DNA from 2 places in the Sphingomonas sp. PAMC 26617 genome. Region 2 is predicted to be linked to the other one. Evidence: riboswitches for the same ligand, from Rfam matches in the RefSeq annotation. Region 2 holds a riboswitch; the other holds the start of a gene.
The links. A riboswitch is a leader RNA that binds a small molecule or an ion and turns the genes downstream of it on or off. The one in region 2 is predicted to bind glycine.

Region 1 (3,403 bases), 2.0 Mb from region 2:
GCATGCAGGGATTGCATGCGACGCCGGATCCGTACCCCGACCATAGGGTTGTGCGAGGACCGGCGCCTTTTGGTCAATAGCTTCGGTGGCTTTGTCCTCTCGTCATGGCAGGGCGCTGGTTTTGAAGCGTTCAAGCCCGCGAACAGGTCCTCCGCGCCGCAACGTTGCACTGTGATCCGTTGATCAACATTCGACGACGTTGACCGCCAGCCCGCCCAGGCTCGTTTCCTTGTACTTCGAGCGCATGTCTTCCCCGGTCTGCCGCATCGTTTCGATGACCGCATCCAGACTGACGACGTGATTGCCGTCGCCGCGCATCGCGAGATACGCCGCATTGATCGCCTTGACTGCGCCCATCGTGTTGCGTTCGATGCACGGGATTTGCACCAGTCCCCCGATCGGATCGCAGGTCAGCCCGAGATTGTGCTCCATCCCGATCTCGGCGGCGTTCTCGATCTGGCGGTTGCTGCCGCCCAGCACCGCGGCAAGCGCGCCCGCAGCCATCGAACAGGCCACGCCGACCTCGCCCTGGCAGCCCATCTCCGCCGCGGAGATCGAGGCGCGCTTCTTATAGAGCATGCCGATCGCGGCGGCGGTGAGGAGAAACGTCCGCGCACCGTGTGCGGTCGCTCCCGTCACGAGCGTCTCGTAAAAGCGGAGCACGGCGGGCAGCACGCCCGCCGCGCCGTTGGTCGGCGCGGTCACCACGCGACCCCCTGCCGCATTTTCCTCGTTTACCGCGAGCGCCCACAGGCTGACCCATTCGAACACTTCGGCGGGATTGCTCCCGGGCCGCTCGCCCGTAAGGTCTGCCGCCAGCGCGCGGGCGCGTCGTCGCACCTTGAGGCCCCCCGGCAGCACGCCATCCTGCGCGATACCGCGATCGATGCAGGCGCTCATCGCGGCGCGAACAGCGTCGAGGAAGGCGTCGGTTTCCGCTGGCGCGCGCCAGGACTCCTCGTTGGTACGGACGATGTCGGCGATATGGAGGTTCGTCGCATCGCCGATCGTCAGCAGGTCGGCGCCGGACGAGAAGGGGTGCCGGACCGCGAGATTGGTCGCTGCGCAGGGTGCCCCCTTGCGCAGGATCGCACCGCCGCCGATCGAGAAATAGGTTTCGGTATGCGCGCTGCCGTCGGCACCGGTTGTGGTGAACGTCATGCCGTTGGGATGCTCGGGCAGGAATTCGCGCGGATGGAAGATGACGTCGTCTTCGGCGAAAGGGATTGCCGCAATCCCACCGAGCATCAGATAGCCGCTCGTGCGTATCCCGGCGAGGAATGCGGGGGCGGCGTCGGGATCGAGCCGTTCGGGCTCCCAGCCGGCGAGACCAAGGATCGTGGCCGTATCCGTTGCATGGCCGCGCCCGGTCAGCGCAAGCGAGCCGTACAGGTCGCACGTGACGCGTGTCGGCACCGCCTTGAGCGCCAGGGCGCGTTGCGCGAAATCGAACGCCGCGCGCATCGGTCCCACCGTATGGGAACTCGACGGTCCGATCCCGATGGTGAAGAGCTCAGCGACACTGATGGGGCGGTCGAGTGGAGTGAGAGCCAGATCGGGCAGCATGCGGTCCTTCCGCCGGTCCTGCCCGGCCGTGCATGCCCCTTCTGTCCCTTGTGCCTGAGATCGCTATCCCGTCGGCGGACGCGATACCTGCGTCACTCTCCAGATGTTGTACGTCGAGGGGTCCTTTTGCCTGAGAGTTTCCGGGGCGGTTGCTCCTTCGGCGCCGAGATGCCCCCGGTCTCTCCCACATCGACGCGCCGGGCTATCGGTCATCCGAGCGGTCGCGGTCAAGCCGGATTGGCCTTCAAGACGTTCTGATCGTACGAAGATTGCCGTTCCCTACGCCAACCTACCCGAAGCGCCGAGGTACGCCGCAGACGGAGCCGTGGCCCGCAAGACGGCGGTGAACGACCAGACCTGGCTGGCTTCGCCACGCGCGGGTCTGTCGGCAAGGTCGCACCGATTGCCATTGGCAGATGGCAACCGGCGCGAACAGTTGGGTCGCAAACGTGGCAATTAATGCTCACCACCGCTGAATAATTCGAGCCGTTTCAAAGCCAATACAGCACTACTACGTACCGCGAACGTCGCGCGATGCGGCACATGCCGTGCCCGGCGCATGGCCTCACCAATCTTCCCCCGTCAGCATGGCGATCTTGCTGAGGAGACAAATCAACTGCGGTTGCCGCGCGGTGCCGGTCTTGGCGAGCACGTTGGCAAGCTGGGTCCGCAGCGTCGGCATGCGGACGTTGGTCCGTTCGGCGATTTCCTGCAACGTCTCGCCCCCGGCCAGCGCGGATGCCAGCGTCGCTTCGGCCCTGGTCAGCCCGAAGGTCAGTTGCAGCAACGTTTCGGGAAGGTGGTGGCGTCGTTCCAGATCGACGATCGTGAGAGTCGCGGCGACGGTGCGTTGCTCGGTCCGTTCCGCGCGCAGGCGCAAGAGTATCGGAAGCTTGAACGGCCGTGGCTGTGTGAAGACCAGTGTCGTATGCGCACCCGCGAGCGGACTGGACTGGACGAGAGAAAGAACCTCGTCGACCCGCTGCCCGACCTGACGATTCCGGAACCGCAACGTGTCGTTCTCGATCGACAAGACGGTCTCTGCCAGCGTCCCCTGCACCGGTGGCCTGCGCAGCAGGCGCATCTGCTGATCGAACGAATATTTACCAATATCGGGAGTAGCCGATGGCTCTACCGGATCAGGCAGGAACATGATGTTCGAATGTTCTTGGCGAAATTCCAGTAAAGCTATCGACATGGTACGCCCTTTACACAACCGCGAAACCGAACATACCGTGCCGATTCCGTGTTTTAGGGGATATGTCGCGATGGAAGATTTCTTGTCGGACAGGTACGACTGCCGACCCCCATTACGGTCACTGTTACCCCAATCGAATGACATAGCATCCGGGGTTTACCAGCAATACAGTACTAATACGGCGTTAAGGATGCGCGCGACCGACTTTGGTACGTCATCGATTTGACGCACGAGAGCCGCGCGCGCGGGGCATTGATCGAGGACGAAACGCGCATCCCGGGGGCTGTCGGCAGCGGTCTCTACGCAAGCGTTATAATCACATTGGCGTAAGCCGTTCACCCCACGTTCATCCCCACTTTGACGTTACGGCAACCCGTGGTATTGTTCGGACGGTTCGTTTCAGGAACCGGAAAGGGCAGGGATGCGGCGGCTTTGGCTGATGCTCGATGAAGCCCCTTTGCCGTCGCGGCAGGGCGTCTTCGTCTGGCTCACGGCATCGGCCGCGTCGTTCGCCGCAGTGATCGTCACCCTCGTCTTCGATCTCAAGCTCGGCATCCAGCTTCCGTTCCTGTGGGCGATCGCCGCGATATTGGTCGTTACCGTCCGGACGGGGATGACCGGCGGGTTGCACTGCGCGGC
Region 2 (3,403 bases):
ACGAGTTCGCGGACCAGCACCTCGGGCGCAGAGGCGCCTGCGGTCAGCCCGAGAATGCGCACGTCCTTGAGGAAGTCCCAGTCGAGTTCCGCCGCGCGCTGGATCAGGTGCGCGCGTGTCCCTTCGCGTTCGGCAACTTCGACGAGGCGGACCGAATTGGACGAATTGGGCGCGCCGATCACCAGCATCGCGTCGCACGTCTGCGCGATCGCCTTGACCGCGGCCTGGCGATTGGAGGTGGCGTAGCAGATGTCCTCGCCCGGCGGCCCCTGGATCGACGGGAAGCGCGCCTTGAGCACCGCGACGACCGCGGCGGTATCGTCCATCGACAGCGTGGTCTGCGTCAGGAAGGCAAGGGTCGCGGGGTCGGCGGGGCTGTAGGCTTCCGCATCGGCGACGGTCTCGACCAGCGTCATCGCGCCCTCGGGCACCTGCCCGAAGGTGCCGATCACCTCGGGGTGGCCCGCATGGCCGATAAATACGATATGCCGCCCGAGCGCGACCATTCGCTCGGCCTGGCGGTGAACCTTGGAAACGAGCGGGCAGGTCGCGTCGAGGAAGGCGAGCCCGCGCTCGGTCGCCTTGTCGGGCACCGCCTTGGGGACGCCATGCGCGGAGAAGACGACGGGCACGCCATCGGGCACCTGATCGAGTTCCTCGACGAACACCGCACCCTTGTCGCGCAGCATGTCGACCACGAAGCGGTTGTGGACGATCTCGTGCCGGACATAGACCGGGGCGCCGAACTTCTGCAGCGCCAGCTCGACGATCTGGATCGCGCGATCGACCCCTGCGCAAAATCCGCGGGGGGCGGCGATGACCAGCTCGAGTGGCGGCTTTTCGACGGGGATACTCATGCTGGCCCAAGCCTACGCGATTGCTTGCGTGCGCGAAAGCCGCTTCCTATGAAGCGGGACGTCCGCGCGCTCTCCTATCGGTTGCGGATTCCTTTTGCATGATAAGGTGCGTGCCCCCGTGACCATCCGGAAATCAGCCATTGCCGCCCTCGCGACCAGCGCGTGCGGTGCGCTTCTGCTCGGCGGGTGCGCCCATACCGGAGAACTCGATGCGTCCGGCGGCATCACTGCGGTGCGCAACGCCTGCCCGAGCGTCGGCGTGCCCGCCGCGACCGGCGACGTCACGCTGTTCGATCCGCCCGCGAGCCGCGATGCGACCGCGCTCGACATGACCGCGGTGCTGACCAACGTCCGCTCGACCTGCGACGATTCGGGCAGCGACGTGCTGACCAAGCTGACCTTCTCGGTCGAGGGGCGCCGCGTGCGCACCGATGGGCCACGCGACGTGACGCTGCCGTATTTCGTGACGGTGGTGCAGGGCGGCACCGCGGTCGTCGCGAAGCGTGTCGGGCGCGTGACGCTGCATTTCGATGCGGGGCAGGCGCGCGCGGCGGTGCAGGGCATGGGCGAGGCGACCGTGTCGCGCGCCGCCGCGACTCTGCCCGACGATGTTCGCAAGAAGCTGACCGAGAAGCGCAAGGCGGGCGACGAAGACGCCGCGACTGACCCGCTGACCCGTCCGGAAATCCGCCAGGCGGTGCTCCGCGCGAGCTTCGAGGCGCTGGTCGGCTTCCAGCTGACCGACGAACAGCTCAAATATAACGCGACGCGCTGAGCCTTCTCGTTGACTTGCCTGTTGCGGCGCGGCAAACCGGCCGCGTCGTTGACGGGCAACCGTCAAGGGTACGCGCGGGAGAGCGTCCGGGGCAACTCGGACCGCCGAAGGAGCAACCGCCCCGGAATCTCTCAGGCAACCGGACCGCGCGGATCGACTCGACACTCTGGAAAGCGCGCTGCCCTGTGGGCGAGCGCCACCGAAGGGGTAAGCGGACCATGTGGTTCCGTGAAAGCTCTCAGGTTCCGTGACAGAGGGGGCGGCACATCACGGCGTTCCGGCGCCATGGCGCGCCGTTGACCTCTTGCGGAAGACCAACATGAGCGACCTCGACCCTTACGAGACCGAAGCCGACGAGATTGCCATCGAGCAATTGCCGCTCGATGCGTGGCATCGCGCGCGGGGTGGCCGGATGGTGCCGTTCGCGGGCTACGAAATGCCCGTCCAATATGAAGGCATCATGGCCGAGCATCTGTGGGTGCGCGAATCGGCCGGGCTGTTCGACGTCAGCCACATGGGCCAGCTGCTGTTCCGCTCGGAAGAGGGCGCAGACGTTGTCGCGGCGCTGGAAGCGGTACTGCCGGCTGATGTCGCCGGGCTGGGGCAAGGCAAGCAGCGCTATTCGCTGCTGCTGTCGGAGGATGGCGGCATCCTCGATGACCTGATGTTCACGCATCTGCCGGATGCCAACCCGTTCGACATCCAGGGCTATTACATGGTCGTCAACGGTGCGACCAAGATCGACGATATCGCGCATCTGCTCGAATATCTTCCCGACGGGATCGCGCTCAACCATATGGAAGACCAGGCGCTGCTCGCGTTGCAGGGGCCCAAGGCGGTCGATGCGCTCGCGCGGCTGGTGCCGGGCGTCGAAGCGCTGGTGTTCATGACCGCAGGCGCGTTCGAGTGGAACGGCGTGCCGCTGTGGATCAGCCGCTCGGGCTATACCGGCGAGGACGGGTTCGAGATTTCGGTCCCTGCCGAAAACGTCGAGGCGCTTGCCGATGCGCTGACCGCGGAGCCCGAGGTCAAGCCGATCGGTCTTGGCGCGCGTGATTCGCTGCGGCTCGAGGCGGGCTTGCCGCTGTACGGTCATGATCTCGACCCCGAGACGACCCCGGTTCAGGCGGACCTCGGTTTCGCTTTGTCGAAGCGCCGCCGCGAGGCGGGCGACTTCATGGGCGCACCGCGCATTCTCGCCGAGCGCGAGTCGGGCGCGATCATCAAGCGTGTCGGCCTGCTGGTCGAAGGGCGCCAGCCGGTGCGCGAAGGCGCGGCAGTGCTCGACGATCAGGGCTCGGAAGTCGGCCGCGTCACCTCGGGCGGGTTCGCGCCGAGCGTCGGTGCGCCGATCGCCATGGCTTATGTCCCGACCGCGCTGGCGGTTGCGGGCACCACGATTCAACTCGCGCAGCGCGGCAAGGTCCATCAGGCGACCGTCACCGCAATGCCGTTCATTCCCCACCGCTATGTCCGCGCAGGAGGCAAGTGATGAGCCGTTATTTTACCGAAGATCATGAATGGGTTGATGTCGATGGTGACGTCGGCGTCGTCGGCATTACCGAATATGCGCAGAGCCAGCTTGGCGACATCGTATTCGTCGACGTGCCCGAAGAGGGCAAGGAATTCGCCAAGGGCGACGAAGCCGCGGTGGTCGAATCGGTCAAGGCCGCGTCCGACGTCTATTCGCCGGTGTCCGGCACGGTGATCGAGGGCAACGCCGCGCTCGGCGACACGCCCGGGCTCGTCAACGAGGATCCCGAAGCAGAGG

Region 1: another riboswitch for glycine. It lies ahead of RH91_RS09140 (L-serine ammonia-lyase); the one in region 2 lies ahead of gcvT (glycine cleavage system aminomethyltransferase GcvT).

What each region holds. Positions count from the first base shown of each region.
Region 1 covers NZ_JH594425.1:2,071,410-2,074,812, forward strand. The annotation lists gene RH91_RS09140 (L-serine ammonia-lyase) at 184-1,566, opposite strand; glycine riboswitch at 1,676-1,763, opposite strand; gene RH91_RS09145 (helix-turn-helix transcriptional regulator) at 2,132-2,908, opposite strand; gene RH91_RS09150 (sensor histidine kinase) at 3,186-3,403, shown strand, end outside.
Region 2 covers NZ_JH594425.1:4,108,424-4,111,826, reverse strand. The annotation lists gene ispH (4-hydroxy-3-methylbut-2-enyl diphosphate reductase) at 1-857, opposite strand, end outside; gene RH91_RS18340 (hypothetical protein) at 976-1,632, shown strand; glycine riboswitch at 1,698-1,789, shown strand; glycine riboswitch at 1,790-1,895, shown strand; gene gcvT (glycine cleavage system aminomethyltransferase GcvT) at 1,952-3,124, shown strand; gene gcvH (glycine cleavage system protein GcvH) at 3,124-3,403, shown strand, end outside.